Regions from separate parts of the Microbacterium sp. J1-1 genome, predicted to be linked through region 2. Evidence: predicted binding sites of a transcription regulator. Region 2 holds the regulator's gene; each other region holds the start of a gene.
What was found. The regulator LexA, encoded in region 2, represses DNA repair genes until DNA is damaged. The targets are predictions, from matches to a motif close to TCGAACANNTGTTCGA.

Region 1 (9,859 bases), 1.3 Mb from region 2:
GGCTGTCAGCCCTCCGCCCGCACTGCCGCCTCCGACGATCAGGCGCTCCGGGTCGATGCCGAGTTCCGCGGCGTGCTCATGAACCCACACGAAGGCGGCGTAGCAGTCCTCGACGCCCGCGGGGTAGGGGTTCTCCGGAGCGAGGCGATACTCGACGTTCACGGCGACGACCCGGTGTTCGTCGACGATGTCGACCACGCGGCCGGTCTCCCACGAACGGTGGCCGACGATCATGCCGCCGCCGTGGATGTTCACGAAACCGGGGAGCACCTCCCCGTGGACGCCGGCGGGGCGGAACACCGTGATCTCGAGGTCGGGTGCTCCGGCGGGACCGGGGATGACGCGGTCCTCCCACTCGATGTCGCGCCCGGCGATCACGGAGTCGTTGTCGGGGAAAATCCGGTCGACACCGTCACGCGGAAGGGTGTCGCGGGTGAGCGCCGGCTGTGGGTTCTTCGCGATCTCGTCGAGCACGGCCTGCACCTCGGGGTCGAAGGGCACGGGGGTGACGGTCGGGCGTCCGGCGGCGGTGGCGGTCATGGTTCTCCTTGGATGGAAGGGCGAAGCGGCGGGTCAGGGGCCTTCGGGGTCGACGACCCCGCGATCGGCCCAGAACGGTTCGACCAGGCGGCGCAGCTCATCGCCGCCGACCCGGTCGACCAGGGCTGCGGCGTCGAGGTTGGCGCGCAGCTGTTCCGCGCTCGAGGCGCCGAACAGCGTCGTGGTGAGGGCCGGATGGGTGAGGGTGAACGCGATCCCGAGCTGCGCGGGTGAGACGTCGAGGGATGCGGCGACCTCGGTGAAGGCGGGCACATCCTGGATGATCCGCTCCCGGATGTCGCCGGGGTCGCGGCCGATCTGCCGGTCGCCGTTGATCTTGCCGGCGAGCACGCCGCCCTCGAGGCAGTCGGAGGCCTGCAAAGTGAGCCCCTGTTCCCACAGGCGGGCGAAGGGGCTGCCGTCGGGGATCGAGCGCCGGGAGACGCTGTACTTCAACTGCGCGATCTGCGGTCCGGCCACGCCCTCCGCCGCGGCGATGTCGATCAGGGACTGGATGCTCGATGCCGACCAGTTGTTCACACCCCAGGTGCGGATGAGGCCGGCCTCCGCGAGGCGGGCGAGGTCGAGCACGAGGTCACGCAGGTCGAGGTCGTCGCGCCGCAGGTCTCCGAGGATCACGAGGTCTGCGTGCTCGACGCCGACCCGCATCAGCGCGTTCTCGAGCTGGGGGCGGAAGCCGTCGTCGCCGAAGGCCTCGAGCCACAGCTTCGACGAGAGCAGCCAGTCGTCGCGCCGGAGGCCTGCAGCGCGCACCATCGCCGAGAAGATCACGTCGGTGAAGACCGGTGGCGCTCCCGGCGCGGAGTACACGCCCACGTCGAAGAGGTTCACGCCGCGGTCCACGGCCTCGCGGAGCATTGCGACCGCGTCGGCGAAGTCCATCCGGTCGTAGGTGTGCCAGGAGCCGAGAGAGAACAGTGAGGCGTCGATGCCGCTGCGGCCGATCTCGCGTCGGGGCAGGAGGGGAGTGGTCATGGAGTCCTCACAGTCTCGGGTCGATGACGGCTTTGACCTCATCGAGGTCGTGCATGTGGGCGATCTTCGCGGAGGCGTCGGCGAGGCCGACCGGGGCACTGAAGAGGTTGTCCCAGGGGTAGCGATCCGCGAACGCGGTGAAGAAGTCGATCGCACGGGAGTAGTCGGAGATGTCGCCGTTGAGTGAGCCGACCACCGTGAGCTCCTTGCCCATGATGGTGCTGAGCGGGAAGCCGTCGCCCGCGGGACCGGTCGAGCCGACGATCGTGACGGTCCCGCGCTGAGCGGCCATCGCGATCGCGTCAGGGCCGACGCTGGGCGCACCCGCGAAGTCGAACACGTGGTCGGCGCCGCGGCCTCCCGTGAGCGCCATCACCTGATCGACCACCGGGCCGTCGCGGAAGTCGACGACCGCATCGGCGCCGAAGCGGCCGGCGAGTTCGAGTCGGGAGGCGGGGGCGCCCACCGTGATGACCTGGCCTGCACCGGAGATCTTCGCGACGGCTGTGGCGAAGATGCCGAGCGCTCCGGCGCCCTGCACGACCACGGTCGAGCCGGGGCGGATGCGCCCTGCCCGCTCGAAGGCCCGCAACACGGTCTTGGCCGCGCATCCGGCCATCGAGGCCCAGGTGTCCTTGACGGATGACGGGAGCAGCAGCTTGGCCGCCCCCGGGGTCACGTAGGCGTACTCCGAGAGTCCCGCGGTGGCGAACGGTGGCACGTCCGCACGCTGCAGGAAGCCGTATCCGCGGCGTGAGCAGGCGACGGGCTCGCGCAGCACCACACAGCCGTAGCACTCGCCGCAGGTCGACTCGGACCAGCCGATGCGATCTCCGGGGGAGAGGGGGTGGCCCAGGGCATCCTTCGTGTCGGGGCCGGTGGCGACGATCTCGCCGACCATCTCGTGCCCGAGCACCATCGGGAGCATGCCGGGGAAGGTCATCCGTCCCTCCCAGATCTCGATGTCGGTGCCGCACAGCGTGGTGCACGCGATGCGCACGAGCGCGGCGCCCGCTTCGATCTCGGCGGGGAGAGGCAGGTCCTGCAGGGTGAGCGGCTCGCCGTGCGCGGTGAGCACGGCGGCCTTGGTGCGGGTGGGGAGGGGCATGCGGTTCTCCAGTCGCGCGCGGGTGGCGGGTCAGCGGGGCGGGTGGCGGGTCAGCGGGGCGGGTGGCGGATCAGCGGGGCGGGTGGCGGATCAGAAAGGGGCCTCGGAGGTGACGGGAAGACGCGGAATCGATCCCGCGTCAGACCAGGAGCTGTCCGCCGTCGACGGGGACGGAGATTCCGGTGATGTGGCTGGCGGCGTCGCTCGCGAGGAACAGCACGAGCGGGGTGATCTGGTCGACCTCGGCGATGGAGCCGAGCGGGATGCGGGACTCCCACGCCGCACGGGCTTGCGGGTTCGAGGCGAAGTCCGCGGTGAGAGGCGTGAGCACGGGGCCGGGCGCCACCGCGTTGACCCGGACGCCCGAGGCGGCGAGCTCGATCGCAGCGGTGCGGGTGAGGGCGTCGACCGCGGCCTTCGTCGCCTCGTAGTGCCCCAGTCCGGGGGTGGGCTGCCGTGCGCCGATGGACGAGATGTTGACGATCGCGCCGCGTCCTGCGTCGGCGAGCAGCGCGCCGAAGATCCGGAGCATGAGGAAGGTTCCGCGCACGTTGACCCGCAGGGCTGCGTCGACGACGTCGACCGGGACGTCCTGCAGGGTGCCGCCGCCGGCGACGATGCCCGCGTTGTTGACCAGGACATCGATGCCGCCGTCGGCAGTGAGCCGTTCGGCTGCGGCGCGCACGGAGGACTCGTCGCCGATGTCGAGGGTGAGCGCCGTGGCGCCGATCTCGGCGGCGATCGCCGTGGCGGCGTCCGCGTTCACATCGCCGATGAAGACCTCGTCTCCACGGTCGCGGAACGCGGTGGCGATGCCAAGGCCGAGGCCGGACGCGCCGCCGGTGACCAGGATGCGGCGGGGGGATACGGTCATGTTCGTCCTCACTGACGGCGGTTCTGACGGGATGTCTCCGTTATATTCTACAAACATAGAAAAACACAACCCCGTGTCTCGAGACGGCGAAGGAGCCTTCATGCCCGAAACGACATATCCCTGGAAGCCTCTGGATTCCCCGGGCGCCCCGGTGCCCCCGCTGGCGCTCGGATCCTGGAACACCTGGGATCGGATGGCGCCCGACGACGCGGTGGCGCTGATCCGCCGGGCGGTCGAGCTGGACGCCGGCTTCTTCGACGTCGCGTACTACAACATGGGTCCGCACTCCGAGAACTCGAAGACCGACATCCTCTTCGGGCAGGCTCTGAGAGCGAGCGGCGTCGACCGCGATGACATCGTGCTGTGCGGCAAGCTCTGGCTGTGGGACTGGCCGAACCAGGGCTTTCGCGCACAACTGGTCGAGTCCCTGGAGCGAGCGGGCCTCGACCGGTTCGACACCCTCGTCGTGGGCGACTACCTCGACGCTCCGGACCTGCCGCGCCTCGTCGCCGACGTGAACGAGCTGATCGCCGAGGGGCTTGTGGGCTCCTGGGGCATCAACAACTGGCGGATCGAGCACACGAGGGAGGCGCTCGCCGTCGCCGCGGCGCAGGGCATGGCTGGCCCGGCGTTCGCGCAGCTGAAGTACGGGATCGCTCGGCGCTCGATGGCGGAGGGGGACGCCTACGGCCCCCTGTTCGCCGAGGGGGCTCTCGCGCTCCAGGCGTCGGACGTGTTCGAGGGTGGAATCCTCGCCACCGGACGCATGCCCGAACGGAAGATCGGTGCCGACGTGGGAGGCATCCGGGAGCAGATCGTCGCCGTGTACCCCGAGGTCGCGCGGGTTGCGGGAGAGTTCGGGGTCACGCCGGCCGCGCTCGGCATCGCCTTCTGCCTGTCGAACCCCGCCACCGCGAACGTGCTGTTCGGTGCCTCGCGTCTCGCGCAACTCGAGGCGAACCATGCGGCGCTCGCCCTCGCGCGAGACCAGGGGGCCGAGGTGCGGGCTGCGCTCGCCGACTGCTGGGTCGACCGGGAGGTGCGCGCCGACGGGGCGTGGTGAGGAGGGCCGGAGGTTCTGGGGCTGCGTGCTGCCGGTGTGGGAACATGAGGCGCGCCGAGATCCGCCGTGGATGTCGGGGGAGTGGAGATGAGATGAGCCCGGAGCCCACACTGCTCATGGCCGTGGTCTTCGGCGGATTCCTCTTTCTGGTGGTCTTCTTCGTCGGCTGGTATCTGATTCTCGACAGACGCGCTCATGCGAGACGCCGGGCTGCCGAGCAAGACGGTGGCTTGACCGATGCGAAGCCTGGCGACGCTGAAGCCCACGCTGAAGACGTGGAGCTGCGAGTGACCCGGGCCGAGGCGCTGGTCCTCTTCGATTGGCTGGCCTCTGTGCATGACGGGGGAGCGGCAGGCATCGATGAGGCAGAACGGCGTGTGCTGTGGGACTTGGAGGCCAAGCTCGAGTCGGAGCTGGTCGAGACGTTCCGCCCCGAATATGCGCAGCTCGTTGAGGCCGCGAAGAAGGCGGTGCGTGGTGCGTCCGATGCGGAGGGGGAGTGAGTCGATGATGGGTGCGGGGTCGCCTAGCGAAGAGGGAAGCTTCTCTCGAGTGGAGCTTCTTCGCCTCGCCCCCGAGGGGCCGTTGACGACGCTCGGCCGCAACATCTCGATGTGCGGTGCGGTTCTCCTCGGCGTCGTCGTTCTCGTGCTCCCGGCGCTGCAAGGGGCATCGATCGGCAGTGTGATGCTGTTCGCCGCCGCCGGACTCGCTTTGATCGCTGCCGCTGGATGGAACGCGCTTCGGTGGCGGTGGCTCGTTCGAGCCGCCGCGCGCGACGTGCAGGGTGCCGGAGCATTGGCTGGCTTCGCGTTTTCGCGGGCCGATCTCGACGTGGATGGCACCCCCGCGGATCGTGTGAGCGCCGGGTGGTTGCTGGTTCACCCGGACCGCCTGACGGTGTGCATCCACGCAGGGCTGGCGAGGCCGCGCCATTCAGTCGAGAGGCAGGATTACGCTCTTCGCGACATCGTTTCGGTATCACGGCGCAACGAGACGAGCGTGTCGTATGGGCGGCTTGACATCACCGTGCGCGGAGGATTGCTCTCCTTCATCCTCACACCGACCAACGGGTCCGGTATGCGAGGCCCGCGCGAAGCGGAGATCGAATCGGCGGCCGAATTGCTCCGAGTGAAGAGAGCCCTTCGCGACGACTGAGGATCCGGCTTCGCCGCGCACCTTCCGTGACGGGGCGGGGGGTGGCTCTGGGATTGCCTGGAGGGCCCCCTGGGTGGTCTGCGATATGCTGGCATTCATTCGAACAAATCTTCGAAAGTCGGGCGACTCTTCGGTAGAATCTGGGTATGTCGAAGTTGGCCGTGTTGCATGAGGCGATGTCCCGTCTCGACGCGGCGTGGGCTGATGCCGACGACTCGGGTGAGTTGTCGCGGGAGCAGCTCATCGCGGTCAGCGCGTCCCTCGGGGTGCTCCAGCGGCGGCTGGACGTCGTGCACGTCGAGGTGGCCGCGTGCATCTCTCGCGAGTCCCGCCCCGAACTCGGTGCCGAGAGTCTCGCGAAGCAGCAGGGGTTCCGCAATCCGGCGACGATGATCGCGGCGACCGTGGGTGTGTCACGCGGTGATGCGACGCGGCTCGTGAAGGTGGGGGAGGCCGTTGCTCCGCGTGCAGACCTCCTGGGGGCGCCGCTGCCGGCGAGATACCCGGTCGTGCGGGAGGCGCTCGGCGCGGGAATGCTGAGCGCTCAGTCGGCGGCGGTAATCATCTCATTGCTCGATCGATGTCGCGTCGTGGTGGGTCTGACGCGCGTCGCCGAGGCAGAGCGTGTGCTGGTGGAGAAAGCGTTCGGGCTCGCGCTGGACGATGTGCGGAAGCTAGTGGTGCGGGCGGAGGCGTGGCTGGACCCGGATGGGGTGGAGCCGCGACTCGAGGAGCAGCGTTCCCGTCGATCCCTCACCATCCACGAGCGTGAGGGGATGGTGCATCTGAATGCGGTCCTCGATGCCGAGACGGCCGCCCCTGTCATGACCGCGATCCGCGGCTACGTGACGGCCGCGTTCGCCGCCCGGAAGGATGCGGCCGCTCCCGACGCGCCTGACGCCGACCGTCGCACCGTGCCGATGCTGCAGGCTGATGCGCTCTCTGTGTTCGCCGCCCACGTGCTCGGCTGCGAAGCCAGGGTGCCGCTAGCAGGGGCGACGATCGTGGTGAGAATGAGCCTCGATGATCTCGAGGTCGGCACCGGCTCTGCGGAGATCGACGGGGTCGAGCAGCCGATCAGTATCGGAGCCGCGCGACGGATGGCCGCCGGCGGGGGTGTGATTCCGTGCGTGCTCGGCGCCGCGAGTGAAGTGCTCGACTGGGGGCGCGAGAAGCGCCTGTTCACGCGATCGCAACGGTTGGCGCTGGTGGAGCGCGACGGGGGCTGCGCCATGTGCGGGTTGCCGCCGGATATGACGAAGGCGCATCACATCCGGTGGTGGAGTCGTGACCGCGGGCCGACGGATCTGTCGAACGGCGTGCTGCTGTGTGAGACCTGCCACCACCGAGTGCATGACAACGGGTGGGAGATCCGTATCGATGGGGGCGGTCCGGTGGGGCGGGTATGGTTCATCCCTCCCGCCTCGGTCGACCCTGCGCGCAGCCCGCGCCTCGGCGGTCGAGCGCGCTTCGACATCGCCGCCTGACCTCGCCGCCTGACATCGGTGCCTGGCATCGCCGCCTGACCTCGACGTCTGATGCCGGTGCCTGACATCGACGGCTGACATCGACGTCTGATGCCGGTGCCTGCGTGTGCGGCTCGGGATGTGCTGGTCTGCTGATGGGCGCGCGCTCATGCCCGCGCGCCCATGTCCATGCGCTCATGCCTGCGCGCTCGGTCAAGCCCGGTGCGCCCCCGGGCATGATCCGGCGCAGCGCGGGGGGGAATCGCCCTTGCGCTCTTTTTCCACGCATGTAGACTAACCAGCACGACACATCGAAGTGACGTCGGACCCGGCTTCCGATCAGCGGCACCTCGACCCTTCTTCACCACCCCCTGCACCCGAGAGAAGGAATCATGAAACGAATGCCCCTCGCGCTCGCCGCGGCTGTCGCCGTGACGCTCGCCCTCACCAGCTGCAGCGGCGGCGCCTCGCCCTCGCCGTCCGACGGCAGCGGGGTCGACAGCCCCGACGCCCTCAACATCGGGAACTTCCTCGACGTCACGTCGTGGGATCCCTCGCTCGCCGACATCGGCTTCGACGGCCCGTATCTCTCCGCCGTCTACGACGCTCTGATCGCCCTCGACGCCGAGGGCGATCCGATCCCCTCACTCGCCACCGAATGGACCGTCGCCGACGACGACCTCAGCATCGACCTCGACATCCGCACCGACGCCGTGTTCAGCGACGGCACCCCGGTCGATGTCGACGCCGTGATCACGAGCCTCGAGTACCTCAAGGCGGGTGCCCGCTCGGGTGAGGCCTATGTCAACGTCGCCTCCTTCGAGAAGGTCGACGACGACACCGTCCGCATCGCCCTCACGCAGCGCGACGACACGATCCTCTACTTCATGGGTCTCGGACGCAGCTACGTCGCCTCCCCGGCCGCCATCGAAGCGGGCACGCTGGGCAGCGAGCCCATCGGCTCCGGCCCCTACGTCCTCGACAGCACGACGAGCGTCGCCGGTGCGGAGTACCACTTCACCAAGACCGCCGACCACTGGGACGCCGACGCGTACCCCTTCTCCGAGCTCGCGATCTTCCCGATCACCGATGCCACCGCCCGTCACAACGCCATGCTCAGCGGCCAGATCAACGTGCAGTACGGCGACGTCGCCAACCTCGAGCAGGCGAAGCAGCAGGGGTGGAACACCGCGGAACGCGTGTCCGGATGGGCGGGCCTCGTTATCACCGACCACACCGGCGTGAAGAGCGAGCCGCTCGGCAAGCTCGAGGTGCGGCAGGCGCTGAACTACGCGTTCGACGGAGCGGCGGTCCTCGCCGCGGTCGGCAGCGGAGCGGGCGTCGCCACCAACCAGGTGTTCCCCGACGGCGGCCCCATCAACGATCCGTCGCTCAACGACACCTACGCCTACAACATGGACAAGGCCAAGCAATTGCTGGCGGACGCCGGCTACCCCGACGGCTTCGAGATCTCGATGCCGATGTCGCCCATCTTCGAGATGTGGAAGCCCTCTGCCGAGCAGGCGCTCAACGAGCTCGGCGTGAAGGTCACGTGGGACAACATGCAGATGCCCGACTACCAGTTGAACGCGCCGAACTACCCGATGTTCATCTCGTTCCTCGCGATGGACGGCAACGACGTCGCCACCGTCGCCCGCCAGGTGACCAGCGTGCAGTGGTTCAACCCCGCGCCCGACTATGCGGAGAACGAGGTCATCGCTCCCCTCGTCGAGAAGGTCCAGACCGAGCGCGGCGACGCGCAGACCGACGCCGTCAAGGAGCTCAACAAGGCTCTCGTCGACCAGGCATGGTGGTCGGTCTGGTACCAGGCGAACAACATCTACTACACGGCGCCCGGCATCCAGCTGCAGCCCGTCGTGGGGATGATGTTCCCGACGCTCCGCTACATCACCCAGGGCTGACGCCCGCCGGGGCGGCCGCGACACCGGCCGCCCCGGCTTCCTTCCCCCTCCGACTCCATCCTCCGAGAGGCCCCCATGTTCCTGTTCACGGCGAAGCGGGTGCTGTCCGGCATCCTCCTGCTCGTCGCGGTCTCGATCGGCACCTTCTTCCTGGCCCATCTCGCCATCAGCGACCCGACGGCCTCGCTTCTGGGCACCACGGCGAGTCCGGCTCAGCAGGCGGCGCTCGCCGAGAAGATCGGCCTCGACCGTCCGCTCCTCGTGCAGTTCTGGGACTGGCTCTCGCACGCGGCTCTGCTCGACTTCGGCGTCTCCTGGCGCAACTTCCAGCCCGTCAGCGCACAGCTCGCGATCAAGGTCCCCGTGACCCTGTCGGTGGTGACGTTCGCGACGCTGATCACTGCGGTCGTCGGCGTCACGTTCGGGATGGTCACCGGACTCCGCCCCGGCACCTGGTTCGACCGCGTGATCAAGGGCATCTCGGTCGTGCTCTTCGCTCTCCCCGGCTTCTGGGTGAGCCTCGTGCTGGTCATGTGGCTCGCGGTGCAGCTGAAGTGGTTCCCGGCCGTCGGCTACGTGCCGCCGACGCAATCCGTGGACGGATGGCTGCGCTCCATCACCCTCCCGGCGATCTCGCTCGCCCTCGGCGGCATCGTTGCCGTCGCCGAGCAGCTGCGCAACGCCGTGATCGCGCAGAGCCGCCAGGACTGGGTGCGCACGCTTCGCAGCCGG
Region 2 (9,859 bases):
CCGGTATGCACTTCGGCGTCGAGGGCTACCTGAGAGGTCGGGTCCCCTTCATCACGACCTGGGTGACGATGCAGGATGCGGTGCTCGTCGTGCCCGTGCTGATCGGCATCGGGGTGGTGCTGGCTGCTCTGTCCGCCGGGTTCGCGATCCGCCGCTGGCTCCGTACCTGATAGCCTGAAAGGCTGCTCGGCCGGAAAGATCGATCGAGCTCATCACGGCAACAGGAGAGCATCATGCCCAGGGAACGCGGAGAGAAGGTCGTCGCGACCAATCGTCGCGCACGTCACGACTACACGATCGAGAAGTCGTACGAGGCGGGGATGGTGCTCACCGGCACCGAGGTGAAGTCGCTGCGTCAGGGACGCGCCAACCTCAGCGATGGCTACGCGTTCGTCAAGGGGAATGAGGTCTTCCTCGATTCAGTGCACATCCCGGAGTACTCGCAGGGGCACTGGACCAATCACTCGGCGAAGCGCGTCCGCAAGCTGCTGCTGCATCGCGAGGAGATCGCGAAGATCGCGCACGCGGTTTCGGCGGGCGGATACACGCTGATCCCTCTGAAGCTCTACTTCTCGGACGGCCGCGCGAAGGTCGAGATCGCCCTCGCGAAGGGCAAGCGCGAGTACGACAAGCGTCAGACCCTGCGAGAGCGTCAGGACACGCGCGAGGCCGAGCGCGCGATGCGCCTGCGCAACCGCGTGGGGGAGTAGCGCCCCGCCCTCAGCGGCGCGGTTCGAACCCGAACACCCGGCCGAGGAACGCGAGTTCGCGTTCGAGGGAGTCGACGATCGTCTCCGCACTGCGGAAACCGTGGCCCTCGCTCGGGTACAGCACGTACTCGTGATCGACGCCGCGCGCCGCCAGGGCATCGCGGATCGACTCCGACTGCGACGGCGGGACCACGCGGTCCTCGCCGCCCTGGAGGAGAAGCACCGGAACGTCGATGCGGTCGGCGTGGGTCAGCGGCGAACGCTCGATGTACACGTCTTCGTATTCGGGGAGGGGGCCGACGAGTCCGTCGAGGTATGTCGCTTCGAAGTCATGGGTCTCCGCGGCCAGCAGCCGCAGATCCGCCACGCCGTAGCGGCTGATCCCCGCGGCGAACGCCCCGCCACGGACCAGCGCCGACAGGACCGTCCAGCCTCCGGCCGACCCTCCGCGGATGGCGATGCGGGCGGGGTCGGCGAGTCCCGCGTCCGCGAGACCTCGGGCTGCGGAGATCACGTCATCGACGTCGACGACGCCCCATCGCCCGTTCAGACGCTCGCGGTAGGCCCGGCCGTAGCCCGTGGATCCGCCGTAGTTCACGTCGAGCACGCCGATGCCCCGGCTCGTGTAGTAGGCGATCGCCGTCGAGGAGGCGCCGGAGACGTGCGCCGTCGGCCCCCCGTGCACGAGCACGATGTACGGCGGGAGCTCGTCGTCGGGTGCGCTCGCATCCGGGTTCGCGGGAGGATACGCGAAGGCGTGCACCTCACCATGCGCACCATCGACCTCGATCGGCACCGCGCGCGGCATCCACCGGGCGTCCACGGGCTCCCCGCCGCGCACCGTGACGGTCTCTCCGGAGTCGACGTCGACGACCCACAGGCCCGGTGTGACGTGTGAGCCGTTCCCGGAGAGCAGCACCCGGGTGCCCTCGGCGTCGTCCACGCTGACATGCCCGTCCGCGGGGACATCGATCGGACGTGCGGCGCCATCCGCATCGATCACGACCACCAGGTCACGGCCGTTCGTCCGCACGGCCACGATCCGCCCGTCGTTCAGCGGCTGGTACCAGCGGTTGCCGAGCACCCAGAGCCCGTAGCCCGTGTCGGCATCCGCCGGTGCGAGCGGCTGCGGCTCGGCGCCCGGGACGTCGCCGTCGAGAGCGACGCGGTGCAGCCCCCATCGGCCGGCGGAGTCATCGGCGAACACCAGTTCCGCGTCGCCGAGCCACTCCGGTTGCAGAGCCGCTCGCGAGGGCACGGTGTGCACGTCGCCTGCGGGGAGAGCGACGATCCGAGCATGTGCCTCTTCCCACGGCATCCGGCCGGTGTCCCACTCGACCCAGGCGATCCGCTTGCCGTCGGGGGAGAGCGCCGGATGGGCGACGAAGCCCTCACTCTCCCGGATCACCCGGATCGCGCTCGCGTCGTCCGCCGCCGAACCGTCGACCGGGATCTCGATGATCGATCGGGTGTGCGGGGTCGTCGACAGGTCTTCACGCACGGCCAGCAGACGCCCGGCCTGCACCCGCAGGCCTCCGTGCGCCGCGCCCTGCGGGGTGAGGGGGACAGGCTCGGTGCCAGGGACGAGTCGACGCACCCGCTGATCATCCGCATCGACGAAGTAGAGCGTGCCCTGGCGATCGGCTGTCCATGCGCCGCCCCCGTACTCGTGCACCCGCGAACGTGCGCTCCAGGGGGCGGGAAGGATCTCGTCCCCGGACGAACTCCGCACCGTCACGCGCCCCTTCTCGGACGGGACGGATTCCCCCCACCAGATCTCGGAGCCGACGAAGCGGGCGCCGTCGATGCGCGGGGACGAGACCGCCACGGATGCGGCGGAGAAGGGCGAGGGCCAGGAACCGTAAGGGGACGACATGCTTCGAGCCTATGGGCCGATGACACACGGCGTCACACACGTGCGGCGACCCGACAGGGTGATCTAGGTTTCTGGAAACGCCCCGGTTCGCCCCGGAGCGTGGAGCGACAGCCGAGCCCGGCACCCGCCCGCGAACGACGTCCTCTGTGTCGTGCGCGGCCCCCGGCCCGACTTGTCCCCAGGAGAGAAGATGTCTTCCGAGACCGAGACCTCAGGCACTCCTCGCGTGCCGTTCTCCTTCGAGCTCTACCCACCGCGTTCGGCGTCGAGCGAGGAAGCGCTGCACGACACCGTCCGACGCCTCGCCGCCGCGGGGCCCGACTTCCTCTCGGTCACCTACGGGGCGGGCGGATCGACCGGTGGCCGCTCCCTCGACGTGCTCCGGTTCATCCGCACGCAGACCGACGTCGAGCCACTCGCGCACCTGACCTGCGTCGGCAACAGCTACGCGGGCGCCGCGACGCTGATCCGCGAGTTCCTCGATGCCGGCATCCTCAGCTTCCTCGCCCTGCGCGGAGACCCGCCCACCGGGCAGACCGAGGGCGACCTCGGCGATCTGGAGAGTGCGGCCCAGCTCGTGCAGCTGATCGACCGCGTGCAGGCCGAACGGGCTCCCTACGAGGAGGCACCCGTCCCTGGACTCCCCGGTGCCGCGAGGGTCGATCCCCGCCGCAAGGTGAACATCGCGGTCGCCGCATTCCCGAAAGGGCATCCGCGGGCCACGCACCGCACGCAGGATGTGGAGGCGCTGCTCGCCAAGCAGGCCGCCGGGGCGACCTTCGCGATCACGCAGCTCTTCTTCCACCCTGACGACTACCTGGCGTTCGTCGAACGGGCTCGCAGCGCCGGGGTCACGATCCCGATCCTGCCGGGCATCATGCCGATCACCTCACCGGCGCGGCTCACACGCGTGCTCGAGCTCACGGGGGAGGACCTGCCGAGCGAGCTCGCCATCGCGCTCGACGTCGAGCCGACCGCGGAGGGTCGTCGAGAGATCGGCATCGAGTGGGCCGCACGCCTCGCTCGCGAGGTCGTCGCCGGGGGAGCGCCGGGCGTGCACCTCTACGCCTTCAACCAACACGAGACCGTCCTCACCGTCCTCGCAGAAGCCGGGATCCTCCCGGCCCTGCGTCACTAGACCCCGCCGAAAGGAAAGATCATGACCGCATTCCCCGAGGGCACCATCCTCGGCTATCCCCGGATCGGCCGTCGCCGTGAGCTCAAGAAGGCCGTCGAGGCGTTCTGGGCGGGCCGCATCGACGAGGAGGAGCTCGAGCGGACCACCCGTGAGCTGCGCGCATCGACGCGTGAGCGCCTCGCCGAGTTGGGGCTTGGACGCAAGGACTCCGCGATCCCCGAGTCCTTCTCGTACTACGACCAGGTGCTCGATGCCGCCGTGACCGTCGGGGCCATCCCGACCCGCTTCGAGGACCTCCGCGGTGCCGACGGCACGGTGGGACTCCCCGCCTACTTCACGATCGCCCGCGGGGAGGGCGATCGTGCGCCGCTCGAGATGACCAAGTGGTTCGACTCCAACTATCACTACCTGGTGCCGGAGATCGGCCCGGAGACGGTGTTCTCGCTCTCCAGCGACCGCCTCGTCCGGCAGGTCTCCGAGGCTGCCGAGGCGGGACTGGTCACGCGACCGGTCATCGTGGGCCCCGTCACCCTCCTCGCGCTGGCGAAGGCCTCGGATGACGCCCCGCAGGGCTTCGACCCGCTGTCGTGCCTCGATGACCTCCTCCCGGTCTACGTGGAGTTGCTCGCGCGACTTCGCGCCGAGGGAGCCGAGTGGGTGCAGCTCGACGAGCCAGCGCTCGTGAGCGAGTCGCTCCCTGCATCCGTTGCGCAGCTGGCGGATGCTGCCGCCCGAGCGCTGGACGTGCTCGGACGTGCAACGCAACGCCCCGCGATCCTCGTCGCCGCCCCGTACGCCGACCTCGGTGAGGTCTTCCCGGTGCTCGCGGCCGCGCCGATCGAGGCGATCGCTGTGGACCTCGTGCGCGGCGGCGTGCCCGCCCCGGCTGCAGGGCTCGAGGGCAAGACCCTCGTCGGCGGGGTGGTCGACGGGCACAACATCTGGCGCGGCGACCTCGCGCACGCGTTCGACCGGCTCGAGGCTCTCCGTGCGCTCGGCGCGGCCGTGTCCGCGTCGACGTCGACGTCGCTGCTGCATGTGCCCCACGATGTGACCGACGAGTCCCGGCTCGACGAGCGTCTGGTCTCGTGGTTGGCGTTCGCCGACCAGAAGGTCGAGCAGGTCGGTGTGCTCGCACGGGGACTCAGCGTCGGCCGCGCGTCGATCGCCGCCGAGCTCGACGCGTCGTCCGCGGCCCTGGCTGATCGTCTCGCCGCACCGGGCGTTCGTGACGGTGCCGTCCGCGATCGCGCGCTCAGCACGGCCGACTTCTCCCGCGTCGGGTACGAGGAGCGTGAGACCGCGCAGGAGGCGCTCGGCCTGCCCGTGCTGCCGTTGACGACGATCGGCTCCTTCCCGCAGACCGGCGACATCCGGCGTGCGCGCGCCCGGTTCACGCGTGGCGAGATCCCCGCCGAGGACTACGACGACTTCCTGCGTCGCGAAGTGGCCAGCGTCGTCTCTCTGCAGGAGGACCTCGGGCTCGATGTGCTGGTCCACGGTGAGCCCGAGCGCAACGACATGGTGCAGTACTTCGCCGAGAACCTCGATGGCTTCGCCGTGACCGAGCACGGCTGGGTCCAGTCGTACGGATCCCGGGCCACACGTCCGTCGATCCTCTGGGGCGACGTCTCGCGACCGGCTCCGATCACCGTGGGATGGTCCGCCTACGCGCAGTCGTTGACGAGCAAGCACCTGAAGGGCATGCTCACGGGTCCCGTGACGATCCTCGCCTGGTCGTTCGTACGCGACGACCAGCCGCTCGGTGAGACCGCGAACCAGGTCGCGCTGGCGCTGCGCGATGAGATCGCGGACCTGGAGGCTGCCGGCATCGCGATCATCCAGGTCGACGAGCCCGCGCTGCGTGAACTCCTGCCGCTGAAGAAGGCGGACCAGCCCGCGTACCTCCGCTGGTCCGTCGACTCGTTCCGACTCGCGACCGGTGGTGCCGCTGCGGGTACCCAGGTGCACACGCACCTCTGTTACTCCGAGTTCGGTGTCGTGATCGATGCGATCCGGGCGCTCGATGCCGACGTGACCTCGATCGAGGCGGCGCGCAGTCGCATGGAGGTCGTCGCCGACATCGCCGAGGTCGGGTTCGACCACGGCATCGGTCCGGGCGTCTACGACATCCATTCGCCGCGCGTGCCCACGGTCGAGGAGGTCGAGTCGCTGCTGCGTCGCGCGGTGGAGGAGATCCCGACACGTCAGCTCTGGGTGAACCCGGACTGCGGCCTGAAGACCCGCGGCTACGACGAGACGACCGCCTCGCTGCGCAACATCGTCGAGGCGACGCGCCGGGTGCGTGAGGACGTGAGCGTCCGGGTGTAGCCCACCCCGGGTCGACACCCCCGCGCAGGGTCGACACCCCCGCAGCGGGTCGACACCCCCGCCCAGCGTCGAGGCCCCCTCTCAGAAACGTATCTGGGAGGGGGCCTCGACGGTCAGCGGGGGCCTCGACGGTCAGAGGGGCACGTCAGACCGCTCGGAGCACGGCCACGACCTTGCCGAGCACGACGGCCTCATCACCGAGGATCGGCTCGAAAGACGAGTTGCGGGGCAGGAGCCAGGTGTGCCCGTCGCGACGGCGCAGGACCTTGACGGTGGCCTCCCCGTCGAGCATCGCGGCCACGATCTCCCCGTTCTCCGCATTGTTCTGGGAGCGGACGACCACCCAGTCGCCATCGCAGATCGCGGCGTCGATCATCGACTCGCCGGAGACCTTGAGCATGAACAGGTCGCCCTTGCCGACCAGCTGGCGTGGCAGGGGGAAGATCTCCTCCACCTGCTGGTCCGCCGTGATCGGCACACCCGCGGCGATGCGCCCGACCAGGGGTACGAGCGCGGCATCGCCCACGGGGGTCGCGACATCGGCAGGGTTCTCGCCGCTCGCACCGGGCAGATCGATCAGGACCTCCATCGCGCGCGTCTTCCCGGGGTCGCGGCGCAGGTAGCCGCTGAGCTCGAGCTGTCCGAGCTGGTGCGTCACGCTCGAGAGTGACTTGAGGCCGACGGCATCACCGATCTCCCGCATGCTCGGCGGGTACCCGTGGTGGGCGATCGAATTCTGGATGACCTCGAGGATCGCCATCTGCTTCGGGCTCAGGCTCTTGCGACGGCGGGTCCGCGGTGCCTCCGACTCGGGGGCTGAGTACTCGCTCATGGTGCTCCTTAAGTGCGTGTTCCGACGTCGCTCTTCGAATGTCGGAGGCCCGTGGTGTGGTGTTCTCATCGAAACCGTATCCGAGAAACAGTCCGATCTGGAAGATCTGTTCGAGCGTGTCGGGCGAATCGCGTTTCCGGTTTCGAAGAACACTTGACAGATGTTCGAACTCGAAGATATCTTCGGAACGTAGCTTCGCATTCACGGCTCCCGGCCGAGACGGGAATGCGAACGCTACGCCAACTTCCTCCGGGCCCATCGCCCCGAGACAGGCTAAGGAGCACGACATGAGCAGCATCAGCGTCAGCACCGCAACGATCCTCCCGGCACCCGCACGCCCCCACACGCGACTGCGGCTGACGGCACGGGGTCGCGGTGTGCTGCTGGCTCTCGCCTCGGTGCCGCTGGCGATCGGAATCGCTTTCGCGGCACTCAGCGGTGGCAGCGCCATCGCCTCCGGTGTCGATGCTCCCGCCGCGAGTGTCGAGACGCTGACGGTCCTGCCCGGGGACACCCTGTGGTCGATCGCCACCTCGGTCGCGCCGAACGCCGACCCGCGTGTCGTCATCGGAGAGATCAGCCGGATGAACGTGCTCCGTGGTGGCGAGCTCCAGATCGGTCAGGAGCTCGCGATCCCGGCGCAGTACGTGGACTGAGCCCTCACCGGGATGTGCGTCATCCGCCCGACCGGCGGCCTAGCATGGGAAGGGTGACGCTCTCCCTCCACGATCTGCCGCTCCGTGACGACCTTCGCGGGCTGAAGCCGTACGGTGCCCCGCAGGCCCCTCTCCCGGTCGCTCTCAATGTCAACGAGAACACTCATCCGATCCCGGAGGCGGTCGCGAGTGACATCCTCGACGACATCGCGGTGGCGATCCGCGATGTGAACCGGTATCCGGACCGGGAGTTCACGACGCTTCGCGAGGCGTTCGCGGATTACCTCGGTCATGGGCTCACCGCCGACCAGATCTGGGCGGGCAACGGATCCAACGAGGTGCTGCAGCACATCCTGCAGGCGTTCGGAGGACCCGGGCGCACCGCCTTCGGGTTCGCGCCCACGTACTCGATGTATCCGCTCATCGCGCAGGGAACGGGGGCACGGTGGATTGCCGGCACCCGGGAGCCCGACTACTCGATCACGCCCGAGGATGCGGCCGCGCAGGTACGCGCCGCTGATCCCGATGTGGTCATCCTCTGCTCGCCGAACAATCCGACCGGGACGCCTCTCGGTCTCGATGTCGTCGAAGCCGTCTACGACGCTGCGCGCGGCGTCGTCATCGTCGACGAGGCGTACCAGGAGTTCGCTCCGCACGACGCGCTCTCCGCGCTCACGCTCCTCGAAGGGCGGCCTCGGCTCGCGATCTCCCGCACCATGAGCAAGGCATTCGCGTTCGCGGGCGCGCGGGTGGGCTATCTCGCGGCCGATCCTGCTTTCATCGACGCCCTCCGCCTGGTCCGACTGCCGTATCACCTCAGCGCGCTCACACAGGCCGCCGCCGTTGCTGCGCTGCGCAACGCCGACGTGATGCTCGGCATGGTCGAGGAGATCGTCGAGCAGCGCGACAGGATCACTGCGACCCTGGAGGCCCTCGGCTACACGCCGCACGAGACGTGGTCGAACTTCGTCCTGTTCGGAGGAGTCGCCGACCCGCGCGCGACCTGGCAGCAGCTGTACGACCGTGGTGTGCTGGTGCGTGACGTCGGCATCCCCGGGCACCTCCGGGTGAGCGCAGGAACCGAGTCCGAGACCACCGCATTCCTCGACGCCTTGGCCTCGATAGGATCGGCATCATGAGCAGCCCCGCACTGACCCCGCGCACCGCCAGCCGTGTGCGCAGCACGTCGGAGTCCACCGTCGAGCTCGAACTGAACCTCGACGGGACCGGTGCGAGCCGTATCGACACTTCGGTGCCGTTCTTCGACCACATGCTCACCGCCTTCGCGAAGCACTCGCTCACCGACCTGACGGTACGGGCCTCGGGCGACACGGACATCGACGCGCACCACACCGTCGAAGACGTGTCGATCGTGCTCGGACAAGCCATCCTCGAAGCGCTCGGCGACAAGTCGGGCATCTCGAGGTACGGCGATGCGCTCGTGCCCCTCGATGAAGCCCTCGCGCAGGCGGTCGTCGACATCTCCGGGCGTCCGTACCTCGTGCACACCGGCGAGCCGGCCGGGTTCGAGCACCACCTGATCGGTGGACACTTCACCGGGTCTCTCGTGCGCCACTCGTTCGAGGCCATCACCTTCAACGCCGCACTCACGGTGCACGTGCGCGTCCTCGGCGGGCGCGACCCGCACCACATCGCCGAGGCCGAGTACAAGGCCTTCGCACGCGCCTTCCGCCAGGCCAAGGCTCTGGACCCGCTGGTCGACGGCATCCCGTCGACCAAGGGTGCGCTGTGAGCAGCGCGCCCCGCGTCGCCGTCTTCGATTACGACTCCGGCAACGTCCACTCCGCGGTGAAGGCACTGGCCGAGGCCGGCGCGGATGCGGTGCTGACCCGAGACCGTCAGACGGCTCTCGAGGCCGACGGACTGCTCGTCCCCGGCGTCGGTGCGTTCCAGGCCGTCCGTGAGGCACTGCGTACCCACGGCGGCGACGAGATCATCGACCGGCGGTTGGCCGGTGGGCGACCGGTGCTGGGGATCTGTGTCGGCATGCAGGTGCTGTTCGAGCACGGTGTCGAGCGCGGACACGACACCGCGGGGCTCGGCGAATGGCCGGGGGCAGTCACCGAACTGAACGCTCCCGTGCTCCCGCACATGGGGTGGAACACGGTCGAGCCCGGCGCGGACAGCGTCCTGTTCCGCGGACTCGAGAAGGAGCGGTTCTACTTCGTGCATTCCTACGCCGCACAGTCGTGGGAGCTCGATGTGATCCCGCCCTTCCCGCAGCCGGTCCTCACCTGGACGACGTACGGCGATCCGTTCCTCGCCGCCGTCGAGAACGGCCCACTCTCGGCCACG
Region 3 (9,859 bases), 830 kb from region 2:
CTCGGCTATCTGAAGGTGCCGGACGGGGTGCTCATCGACTTCAAGAAGGCGCGCGACCTGCCCGACGAGCAGATCGTCTACATGTCCACGGGCTCCCAGGGTGAGCCCATGGCGGTGCTGAGCCGCATGGCGAATCTGGACCACGCGATCGAGATCAGCGAGGGCGACACCGTCATCCTCGCCTCCAGCCTCATTCCGGGCAACGAGAACGCCGTCTACCGTGTGATCGACGGACTCACCAAGCTCGGTGCGAACGTCGTCCACAAGGCGAATGCGAAGGTGCATGTCTCCGGACACGCCGCCGCCGGCGAACTGATCTATTGCTACAACATCCTCAAGCCGAAGAACGTCCTCCCCGTGCACGGGGAGTACCGGCACCTGATCGCGAACGCCAAGCTCGCGCAGGACACCGGCATCGCAGAGGAGAACACGATCATCGCCTCGAACGGCACCGTGATCGACCTGAAGGACGGCGTCGCGAAGGTCGCCGGTCAGCTCGACCTCGGATTCGTGTACGTCGACGGCTCCACCGTCGGCGAGATCACCGATGCCGACCTCAAGGATCGTCGGATCCTCGGCGAGGAGGGCTTCATCTCCGTCATCGTCGTCGTGGACGCCGGCACGGGGCGCATCATCTCCGGTCCGGAGATCCACGCGCGCGGTGTCGCCGAGGATGACTCGGTGTTCGACGACGTCACGCCGAAGATCGTCGCGGCGCTCAAGGAAGCGTCGGGCAACGGCGTCCGTGACACCCACGCGTTGTCGCAGGTCGTGCGACGCACGATCGGTCGTTGGGTCAACCAGCGGCTGCGTCGTCGTCCGATGATCGTGCCGCTCGTCATCGAAGCGTGAGTGGAGGGGAGTCGTCTCCCCACTCACGGCTGACCGTCATCCCGATGTAACACCGGCGCCCTAGGCTCACGTCATGTACAGGGGTTTCTCCCTCCGCAGGGCGGCGCAGACGGATGCGATGTTCCTCGGCGACATGCTCGTCGAGGCCGCCAACTGGCGTGCCGGGGGAGTGCGTCCGCGGCACGAGGTCTTGACGTCGGCTGAGCACCGGCGCTATCTCGCAGGGTGGAAGAGGTCGGCCGACGACGGACTGGTGGCCACCGGTGAGGACGACGTGCCCGTGGGCGCAGCCTGGTATCGCGTGCTTCCGCAGAACGCGCCCGGATTCGGTTTCGTGGGTGTCGCCGTCCCGGAGCTGATCATCGGGGTGCATCCGCTGTGGCGGGCACGCGGTGTCGGGCGCACCTTGTTGCGCGGTGTCGTGGAACTCGCGGGGTCCCAAGGTCACTCGCGGATCAGCTTGAGCGTGGAACGGGACAACTTCGCACGCAACCTCTATCGCGCGGAGGGCTTCGTCGTGGTCGGGCAGGGCTCGGCGCGCGACACGATGGTCCGTGCCACCACCTAGTCGATGCCCTCTCGGATCCGCGGAAAGCCGCGTCATTACGCGGGGATGTCGGCTGTTGGACGTAACGTGAGAGCATGGCCAGGAGTTCCACGAAGACAGAGCGCGCGTCGACCAGCGCACCGTCGCGCCCCAAGCGGCAGACGGCTCCCAAGGCCCAGCCCGCTCCGAAGAAGTACATCGACGAGGCCGAGAAGCCTCCGATCGTCGTCCGTGCCTGGGTCGGATTGGCACACGGTGTCGGCGGACTCTTCCGCGCGTTCGGGCCGGAGACGCTCGAGAAAGACGATCGCCGCGACGGATTCCCGTTCTTCCTGGTCGTGCTCGCCGTCCTCGGAGCGGTCAACGAGTGGTTCTTCATCGGCAACGAGGTCGCCGCGAACATCAGCGCGTACTCCGTCGGCGGGCTGATCGGACGCGTCGCCTTCGTGATGCCCGTGCTTCTGCTTCTGCTGGCCGGATGGCTGTTCCGCCACCCGTCGTCCGTGCATGACAACGGTCGCATCGGTATCGGGTTCGGGCTCTTCATCCTGACGCTAGCCGGCTTCTGCCACGTGGCCGGCGACGGTCCTCAGCCCAGGGAGGGGATGCTCGCCCTGAGCGAATCCGGCGGCCTCTTCGGCTGGATGCTCGGTCAGCCGCTCAGCTACCTCACCGACATTCCCGCCTACATCGTCCTGTCGCTGCTCGCCGCGCTGAGCATCCTGATCCTCACCAAGACCCCTCCCAACCGCATCGGCTCCCGACTCGGCGACCTCTACGCGTGGATGTTCGACGCCGAGCGCCCGGAGAAGCCGGCGAAGGATGCGGCGATCGACGACGCCGACAAGGTCGACAACCCCGACGTGCTGCCCTGGTGGCGGCGGAACAAGTCCGGGCGCGAAGAAGACCCCGACGAGGGGACCCTCGGTTCCGACGACATCACCGCGCTGCTGACGACGTCCGAGCCGACCCCGGCGTACGACCAGGCGGTCGTCGTCGAGAATCCTTATGACGCCGCCACCGAGGTTCTCTCGGACGTGCGCTCCGTTGCGGATTCCCTCGCCGAGCAGCAGAACACAGCGCTGCTGGATGATGCGTCCGACACCGGCGAGGTCCCCGAGCTCCCCGGCCTGGACGGATTCGGGACCGCGGGCCCGGGGGATCGTGGTCCTCAGGCTCCCGTCACCCCGTACGTCCTGCCGTCTCCGGGTCTGCTGGTCGAAGGGCCGCCTCCCGTGATGCGCTCCGAGGCGACCGACAAGGTGATCGAGCAGATCACGAGCGTGCTGTCGCAGTTCAAGGTCGACGCGAAGGTCACCGGATTCTCGCGCGGCCCGACGGTCACGCAGTACGAGGTCGAGGTCGGGCACGGCGTCAAGGTCGAGAAGATCCTGCAGCTGAGCAACAACTTCGCCTATGCGGTCGCCTCGAACGACGTCCGCATCCTCTCGCCGATCCCGGGCAAGAGCGCGATCGGGATCGAGATCCCGAACGCCGACAAGGAGATGGTCGCGCTCGGCGACGTTCTGCGCTCGCCCGCCGCGCAGAAGAGCACGCACCCGATGACGATCGGCGTCGGCAAGGACGTCGGCGGCAACATCGTGATCGCGAATCTCGCCAAGATGCCCCACCTCTTGGTCGCCGGCTCGACCGGCTCCGGTAAGTCCAGCTTCGTGAACTCCATGATCACCAGTCTGCTCATGCGGGCGCGTCCCGCCGACGTGCGCATGGTCCTGATCGACCCGAAGCGCGTGGAGCTCACCAGTTATGCCGGCGTTCCGCATCTGATCACGCCCATCATCACGAACCCGAAGAAGGCGGCCGAAGCGCTGCAGTGGGTCGTGAAGGAGATGGACATGCGGTACGACGACCTCGCGTCGTTCGGCTTCCGTCACATCGATGACTTCAACCGTGCCGTCAGGGCCGGTGAGGTCGAGCTGCCGGTGGGCAGTGAACGCGTCCTCAAGCCGTACCCGTACCTCCTGGTCGTGGTCGATGAGCTCGCAGACCTCATGATGGTCGCCCCGCGCGACGTGGAGGACTCGATCGTCCGCATCACTCAGCTCGCGCGCGCTTCCGGTATCCACCTCGTCCTCGCGACCCAGCGTCCGAGCGTCGACGTCGTCACCGGTCTGATCAAGGCCAACGTGCCGTCGCGTCTCGCGTTCGCGGTCACCAGCGTCACCGACAGCCGGGTCATCCTCGACAGCCCGGGAGCCGACAAACTCATCGGTCAGGGTGACGCGCTGTTCTCGCCGATGGGTTCTTCCAAGCCGTTCCGACTGCAGGGCGCGTGGGTCGACGAGAAGGAGATCGACGCCGTCGTCAAGCACGTCACCCGCCAGGCGCGCCCGGACTATCGTGCCGACGTGCAGGAGGCGATGGAGCCGACCAAGAAGAAAGAGGTCGACGAGGACATCGGCGACGATCTGGAGCTGTTGCTCGCCGCGGCCGAGCTCATCGTTTCGTCGCAGTTCGGGTCGACGTCGATGCTCCAGCGCAAGTTGCGTGTCGGTTTCGCGAAGGCCGGTCGCCTGATGGACCTGCTGGAATCCCGCGAGATCGTCGGGCCTTCGGAGGGTTCGAAGGCGCGGGACGTGCTGGCCACGGCTGAGCAGCTGCCGCAGGTGATGGCGAAGCTGCGCGGCGAGGACGTTCCTGCCGCCTCCGCCGCGCCGACGGCACCTGCCGCCCCGCCGGTCCCGCCGATGCCTCCGGCCCATGATCCGATCGCGGCCCAGTACGAGGGTCTTCCCGAGGTGGAGGCCGAGGGCGACGAAGACGCCTGGGGCCTGACGGGGCGTGACTGATGGCCATCCCCCGGCAACTGCCCAATGCCATCACGGTCGCGCGGATCCCTCTCGCCGTCGTGTTCTTCGTCCTGCTGCTGTTCGGAGGAACCTACGGCCTGGCTGAGCCCGGACTGCGCTGGGCCGCTGCGATCATCTTCATCGTCGGCATCTCCACCGACTGGGTCGACGGCTACCTGGCTCGCAAATACGACATCGTCAGCGATTTCGGGAAGCTCTGGGACCCGATCGCCGACAAGCTCCTCACCGGGGCGGGGTTCATCGGTCTCGCGATCCTCGACGAGGTCAGCTGGTGGATCGTCGCGATCATTCTCGTGCGCGAGTGGGGGATCACCATCCATCGTCTGATGGTCGCGAGCGAGCATGTGGTCGCGGCCGCGTGGATGGGCAAGATCAAGACGGCGTTCCAGGGCGTGGCCCTGGGATGGGCGTTGCTTCCCCTGCACGTCCTCATCGGTCTCGAAGCATGGACACTGGTGACGTTCATCCTGATGATCATCGTCTTGCTGCTGACCGTGGCGAGTGGGATCGACTACATCGTGGCGCAGGTGCGCGGATCGCGGCAGAAGAGGGCATGAGCGAGACGAGCGCCGCCGCCGTTCTGTCGGCGCTCGACGAACGCGGGTGGACACTGGGAGTGGCGGAGTCCCTCACCGGCGGGGCGCTGTGCGCAGAAATCGTCTCCATCCCCGGAGCCTCCGCCGTTCTCCTCGGCGGTGTCGTGGCCTATGCGACCTCCGTCAAGGCGACGGTGCTCGGCGTCGACGCCGAGCTTCTCGCCATGCGCGGTCCGGTGCACCCCCGGGTCGCGCTGGAGATGGCCGGGGGTGTGCGGCGAGTGGTGAGCGTAGACGATCGGCCTGCGGATGTCGGGGTGTCCACCACTGGGATCGCGGGACCGGATTCGCCGGACGGGCAGCCCGTCGGTACCGTGCACATCGGTATCGTGACGCCGAACGGGGCGCAGGCGAGAGAATTCCGCTTCCGCGGCGACCGGGATTCGATCCGGGCGCAGACGGTGGCTGCGGCGCTCGAAGCACTGCTCGACCTGGTCGCGGAATAGTGTCCGCCCCGGTCTGGTTATCAATGATGTGCTCACATTCAAACCACAGAGTGCAGGGGTAGATTTCGTGCAGGCCAGGCGTACTAGACTGGCTGTCCTATCGGGGGAGACCCCGAACGACCACACGGGGAGGAGGTTCCGATGATTCTTGTACGACAGGAAATCGGCGATGTGCTGAGGGACTTCCGCCTGCAGAAGGGGCGCACGCTCCGGCAGGTTGCAAGCAAGGCGTCGGTTGCGCTCGGCTACCTCAGTGAGGTCGAGCGTGGGCAGAAGGAAGCGTCGAGCGAGATCCTCGCATCCGTCGCCGATGCTCTCGATGTGCCCATCTCGACGATCATGCGCGAGGTCGGGGACCGCATCTCGGTTCTCGAGGGCATCCAGGTCTTCCCGGACGTCGTTCCGGACGACCTCGTGGCGTCGGTCGAGCCTCAGCTCTCGTTGCACTGAGCAGGGTGCCGGAGTGAACGATGCGTCGTAGCGAGTTTCTGCGCGCGGTCGACACCGAGTTCCAGGCACGAGCATCGTCATTGGTGAACGATCTCGGACTCTCGGCTCTTCGTGGTCGCACGGCGCTCGAGGCGTTGGCCGACGGGACACCGCCCCGTGAGATCTGGCTCGCGCTGTGCGTGGAGATGGACGTCCCGGAGAACCGGCGTCACGGTGTCGGCCGTCTGGAGCCGCGCGGGCACTGACTCCGTCGGCGATGTCCGCGGGTTACGGCACACGGTGTGCGATCGGCGGCGTGTCGTCGAATATTCGTTCGAAGAGAGCGTAGTCTTCTGCACAGGTGGTTCAGAGCTGTGATTGTCCACCGAACGTGAGTTTGCCGAGACGATGTCGGTGGCCCCTCGTACGGTGGAGAACAAGCCGAAGAGCCATACGCCTTGTCGGAGAGTCACTCCCAACCGGGAGGGCCGCGACAGCCTACAGGCGGCACCACGCGCGCAGAAGGAGCACATCATGCCATCACCCGCAGACCGCGAGAAGTCCCTCGAGACCGCCCTCGCCCAGATCGACCGTCAGTTCGGAAAGGGCTCGGTCATGCGGCTGGGCAGTGATGAGCGCGCCCCCGTTGCGGTCATCCCGACCGGCTCCATCGCGCTCGACGTCGCCCTCGGCGTCGGCGGACTCCCGCGTGGTCGAATCGTCGAGATCTACGGACCGGAGTCCTCGGGTAAGACCACGCTGACGCTGCATGCGATCGCGAACGCACAGCGCGCCGGCGGTATCGCGGCCTTCATCGACGCGGAGCACGCTCTCGACCCCGACTACGCAGCGAAGCTCGGTGTCGACATCGACGCGCTCCTGGTGTCGCAGCCCGACACCGGTGAGCAGGCGCTCGAGATCGCCGACATGCTCGTTCGATCCGGGGCGATCGACCTGATCGTCATCGACTCCGTCGCCGCGCTCGTGCCGCGCGCCGAGATCGAGGGAGAGATGGGTGATTCGCATGTTGGTCTGCAGGCTCGACTCATGTCGCAGGCGCTTCGCAAGCTGACCGGTGGCCTGAACCAGACGAACACCACGATGATCTTCATCAACCAGCTCCGCGAGAAGATCGGTGTCTTCTTCGGCTCGCCCGAGACCACGGCCGGTGGTAAGGCATTGAAGTTCTACGCGTCCGTCCGGATGGACATCCGTCGTATCGAGACGCTGAAAGACGGGACCGATGCTGTCGGTAACCGCACCAGGGTCAAGGTCGTGAAGAACAAGATGGCTCCGCCTTTCAAGCAGGCGGAGTTCGACATCCTCTACGGCGTCGGCATCTCACGCGAAGGCAGCCTGATCGATTTCGGCGTCGAGCATGCCATCGTCAAGAAGTCGGGCTCGTGGTACACCTACGACGGCGACCAGCTCGGGCAGGGCAAGGAGAACGCCCGTACGTTCCTGCTGAACAACCCCGATATCGCTCTCGCGATCGAGACGCAGATCAAGCAGAAGCTCGGTATCGGTGCGCAGCTCGTCGCTCCTGACGCCGCTGACGAGCTCGCCGAGCGTCGTCCGGCTTGATGAATGACACACGTGGGGGCGATTCCGAGCGGATCGCCCCCATCATTCCTCTCTTCAGCAGTGCTCGCCCTCAGGCTGACCCTGGCCGGAGTGCTGCGGCACGAAGCGACGTCGTCTCGGAAGCCGAGCCCGGCCACACGAACGACGCCGGAGCGTGGCGATCGACGTGGGACACTCCGTCTCGCGGATCCGCGCTCGGGACGACGTCCGATGCGGGCACGCCCAGTGACCGCCATCCCGCCCGAGGAGCATCTGCGAGACCGGGAGCCGGGCGAGCAGGCGAGGCGAGCTCTGGGCCCCGTCTCCATGCGCTCGACACATCCAACGAGGCGTCGGGTGGCGACGAGGTTGATCCGGACGAGGCCCGTACCGCGGCCGAAGAGTCGCTCGTACGGAAGCTGCGAGCCCGCTCGCTGTCGGTTTCCGAAGCGCGTCAGATGTTGCGGGGACACGAGCTCGACAGCGCCACGATCGACGAGGTGATCGAAGACTTCGGACGCCGAGGCTACCTCGACGATGCCGCTCTCGCCGAGGTTCTGGTGACGTCGGGAGTGGAGCGGAAGGGGCAGGGGCGAGTCGCACTCTCCCGGGCGCTGGCCCAGCGGGGCATCCCGCGCGAGGTTATCGACCTCACGCTCGATGAGCTACCCGACGATGACGACGAACGCGCTCTCGAGTTCGCTCGGAGCAAGGCTCGTTCGCTCGCCCGGTTGGACCACGACACGGCGCTTCGGCGTCTGATGGGGCAGCTCTCGCGTCGCGGCTACAACGGATCGACAGCGATGAAGGCGGCGAAGACGGCATTGCAGGAGGCGACGTTCGGCAGGGGGACCTCGGGCGTCCGATTCGTCGACTCGGACTGAGATCCCGACGCGGCACACGCGTGGAATCGGCTCGTACAATGGGTTGATCATGACTATTCCGCGCAGTGAACCGACGATCATCAGTGCGTCGTCGGCGGCCGTCGACGACGACGGGCGACAGCGATCCTACGAAGTCCGCACCTTCGGGTGTCAGATGAACGTGCATGACTCTGAACGGCTCTCCGGCTCGTTGGAGAGCGCCGGCTATGTGCGTGCGCTCGACGGTGCCGAAGCCGATGTGGTGATCATCAACACCTGTGCCGTGCGAGACAACGCCGCCGGCAAGCTGTACGGCACGCTGGGGCACCTCGCCTCGGTGAAGCGACGCAAGCACGGCATGCAGATCGCGGTGGGCGGGTGTCTGGCGCAGATGGACAAGCAGGCCGTCCTCGACAAGGCTCCGTGGGTCGACGTCGTGTTCGGAACCCACAACATGGGCTCATTGCCCGGCCTCCTCGAGCGCGCACGCCACAACGGTGATGCCGAGCTCGAGATCCTCGAGTCGCTCGAGGTCTTCCCGTCCACGCTGCCGACGAAGCGCGACTCCGCGCACAGCGGCTGGGTATCCATCTCCGTGGGCTGCAACAACACCTGCACTTTCTGCATCGTCCCCAGCCTGCGCGGGAAGGAGAAAGATCGTCGTCCTGGCGACATCTTGAACGAGATCCGTCTCCTCGTGGATGACGGCGCGATCGAGGTCACTCTGCTCGGGCAGAACGTGAACTCCTACGGGGTCGAGTTCGGCGATCGTCAGGCGTTCGGCAAGCTTCTCCGCGCGGCGGGCGAGATCGACGGACTCGAGCGGATCCGGTTCACCAGTCCGCACCCCGCGGCATTCACCGACGACGTGATCGATGCGATGGCCGAGACGCCGAACGTGATGCCGCAGCTGCACATGCCGCTCCAGTCCGGAAGCGATCGCATCCTCAAAGCCATGCGTCGTTCGTACCGCAGCGAGCGTTTCCTCGGAATCCTCGATCGGGTCCGCGAACGAATCCCGAACGCGGCGATCACCACCGACATCATCGTCGGATTCCCGGGCGAGACGGACGAGGACTTCGAAGACACACTGCGCGTCGTCGAACAGGCACGATTCTCTGCCGCGTTCACCTTCCAGTATTCGATCCGCGAGGGCACCCCTGCCGCCACGATGGAGGACCAGGTGCCCAAGGAGATCGTGCAGGAGCGGTACAACCGACTGATCGCCCTGCAGGAGCGCATTTCCCTGGAAGAGAACCAGAAGCAGGTCGGTCGCGAGGTCGAGGTGCTGGTCTCGACCGGCGAAGGCAAAAAGGACGCGGAGACCCACCGGCTCACTGGCCGCGCCGAAGACAACCGGCTGGTGCATTTCGAGGTGACCGACGGTTCGGCTCTTCCGCGGCCGGGCGACGTCGTGACGGTCACGGTGACCCATGCGGCACCGTTCCACCTGCTCGCGGATGACCCGACCGGCGCTCCGCTGCGCATCCGTCGGACCCGCGGCGGCGACGCGTGGGATCGCGGGCAGGCCGAGTCCTGCGCGGTCCCGACGCCCGCGGCAGAGGGCGGCCCGCGACCGGTCTCGCTCGGCCTTCCCACGCTACGCGTCGGAGTGTGAGCGACCCGCGCCTCTGGGCGATCGTCGGGGCGACCGGCACCGGGAAGAGCGAGCTTGCGCTCGATCTCGCGGAGGCGTTGCGTGCTCGGGGCAACCCGGCCGAGATCGTGAACG

Region 1: the regulator LexA is predicted to act here: its motif matches at 5,839-5,854, upstream of LRQ07_RS05480 (HNH endonuclease signature motif containing protein).
Region 3: the regulator LexA is predicted to act here: its motif matches at 6,024-6,039, upstream of recA (recombinase RecA).

What each region holds. Positions count from the first base shown of each region.
Region 1 is NZ_CP089590.1:1,150,506-1,160,364, forward strand. Features, by position in the region: gene LRQ07_RS05445 (alpha/beta hydrolase) at 1-540, opposite strand, end outside; gene LRQ07_RS05450 (aldo/keto reductase) at 574-1,536, opposite strand; gene LRQ07_RS05455 (zinc-binding dehydrogenase) at 1,544-2,644, opposite strand; gene LRQ07_RS05460 (SDR family NAD(P)-dependent oxidoreductase) at 2,784-3,518, opposite strand; gene LRQ07_RS05465 (aldo/keto reductase) at 3,619-4,581, shown strand; gene LRQ07_RS05470 (hypothetical protein) at 4,674-5,084, shown strand; gene LRQ07_RS05475 (hypothetical protein) at 5,134-5,739, shown strand; gene LRQ07_RS05480 (HNH endonuclease signature motif containing protein) at 5,886-7,226, shown strand; gene LRQ07_RS05485 (ABC transporter substrate-binding protein) at 7,598-9,127, shown strand; gene LRQ07_RS05490 (ABC transporter permease) at 9,203-9,859, shown strand, end outside.
Region 2 is NZ_CP089590.1:2,424,152-2,434,010, reverse strand. Features, by position in the region: gene ftsX (permease-like cell division protein FtsX) at 1-170, shown strand, start outside; gene smpB (SsrA-binding protein SmpB) at 234-710, shown strand; gene LRQ07_RS11665 (S9 family peptidase) at 721-2,586, opposite strand; gene LRQ07_RS11660 (methylenetetrahydrofolate reductase) at 2,777-3,724, shown strand; gene metE (5-methyltetrahydropteroyltriglutamate--homocysteine S-methyltransferase) at 3,746-6,055, shown strand; gene lexA (transcriptional repressor LexA) at 6,201-6,887, opposite strand; gene LRQ07_RS11645 (LysM peptidoglycan-binding domain-containing protein) at 7,175-7,543, shown strand; gene LRQ07_RS11640 (histidinol-phosphate transaminase) at 7,588-8,682, shown strand; gene hisB (imidazoleglycerol-phosphate dehydratase HisB) at 8,679-9,296, shown strand; gene hisH (imidazole glycerol phosphate synthase subunit HisH) at 9,293-9,859, shown strand, end outside.
Region 3 is NZ_CP089590.1:1,598,107-1,607,965, forward strand. Features, by position in the region: gene LRQ07_RS07540 (ribonuclease J) at 1-852, shown strand, start outside; gene LRQ07_RS07545 (GNAT family N-acetyltransferase) at 926-1,420, shown strand; gene LRQ07_RS07550 (DNA translocase FtsK) at 1,495-4,209, shown strand; gene pgsA (CDP-diacylglycerol--glycerol-3-phosphate 3-phosphatidyltransferase) at 4,209-4,787, shown strand; gene LRQ07_RS07560 (CinA family protein) at 4,784-5,272, shown strand; gene LRQ07_RS07565 (helix-turn-helix domain-containing protein) at 5,414-5,722, shown strand; gene LRQ07_RS07570 (DUF3046 domain-containing protein) at 5,743-5,967, shown strand; gene recA (recombinase RecA) at 6,236-7,285, shown strand; gene LRQ07_RS07580 (regulatory protein RecX) at 7,723-8,148, shown strand; gene miaB (tRNA (N6-isopentenyl adenosine(37)-C2)-methylthiotransferase MiaB) at 8,198-9,745, shown strand; gene miaA (tRNA (adenosine(37)-N6)-dimethylallyltransferase MiaA) at 9,742-9,859, shown strand, end outside.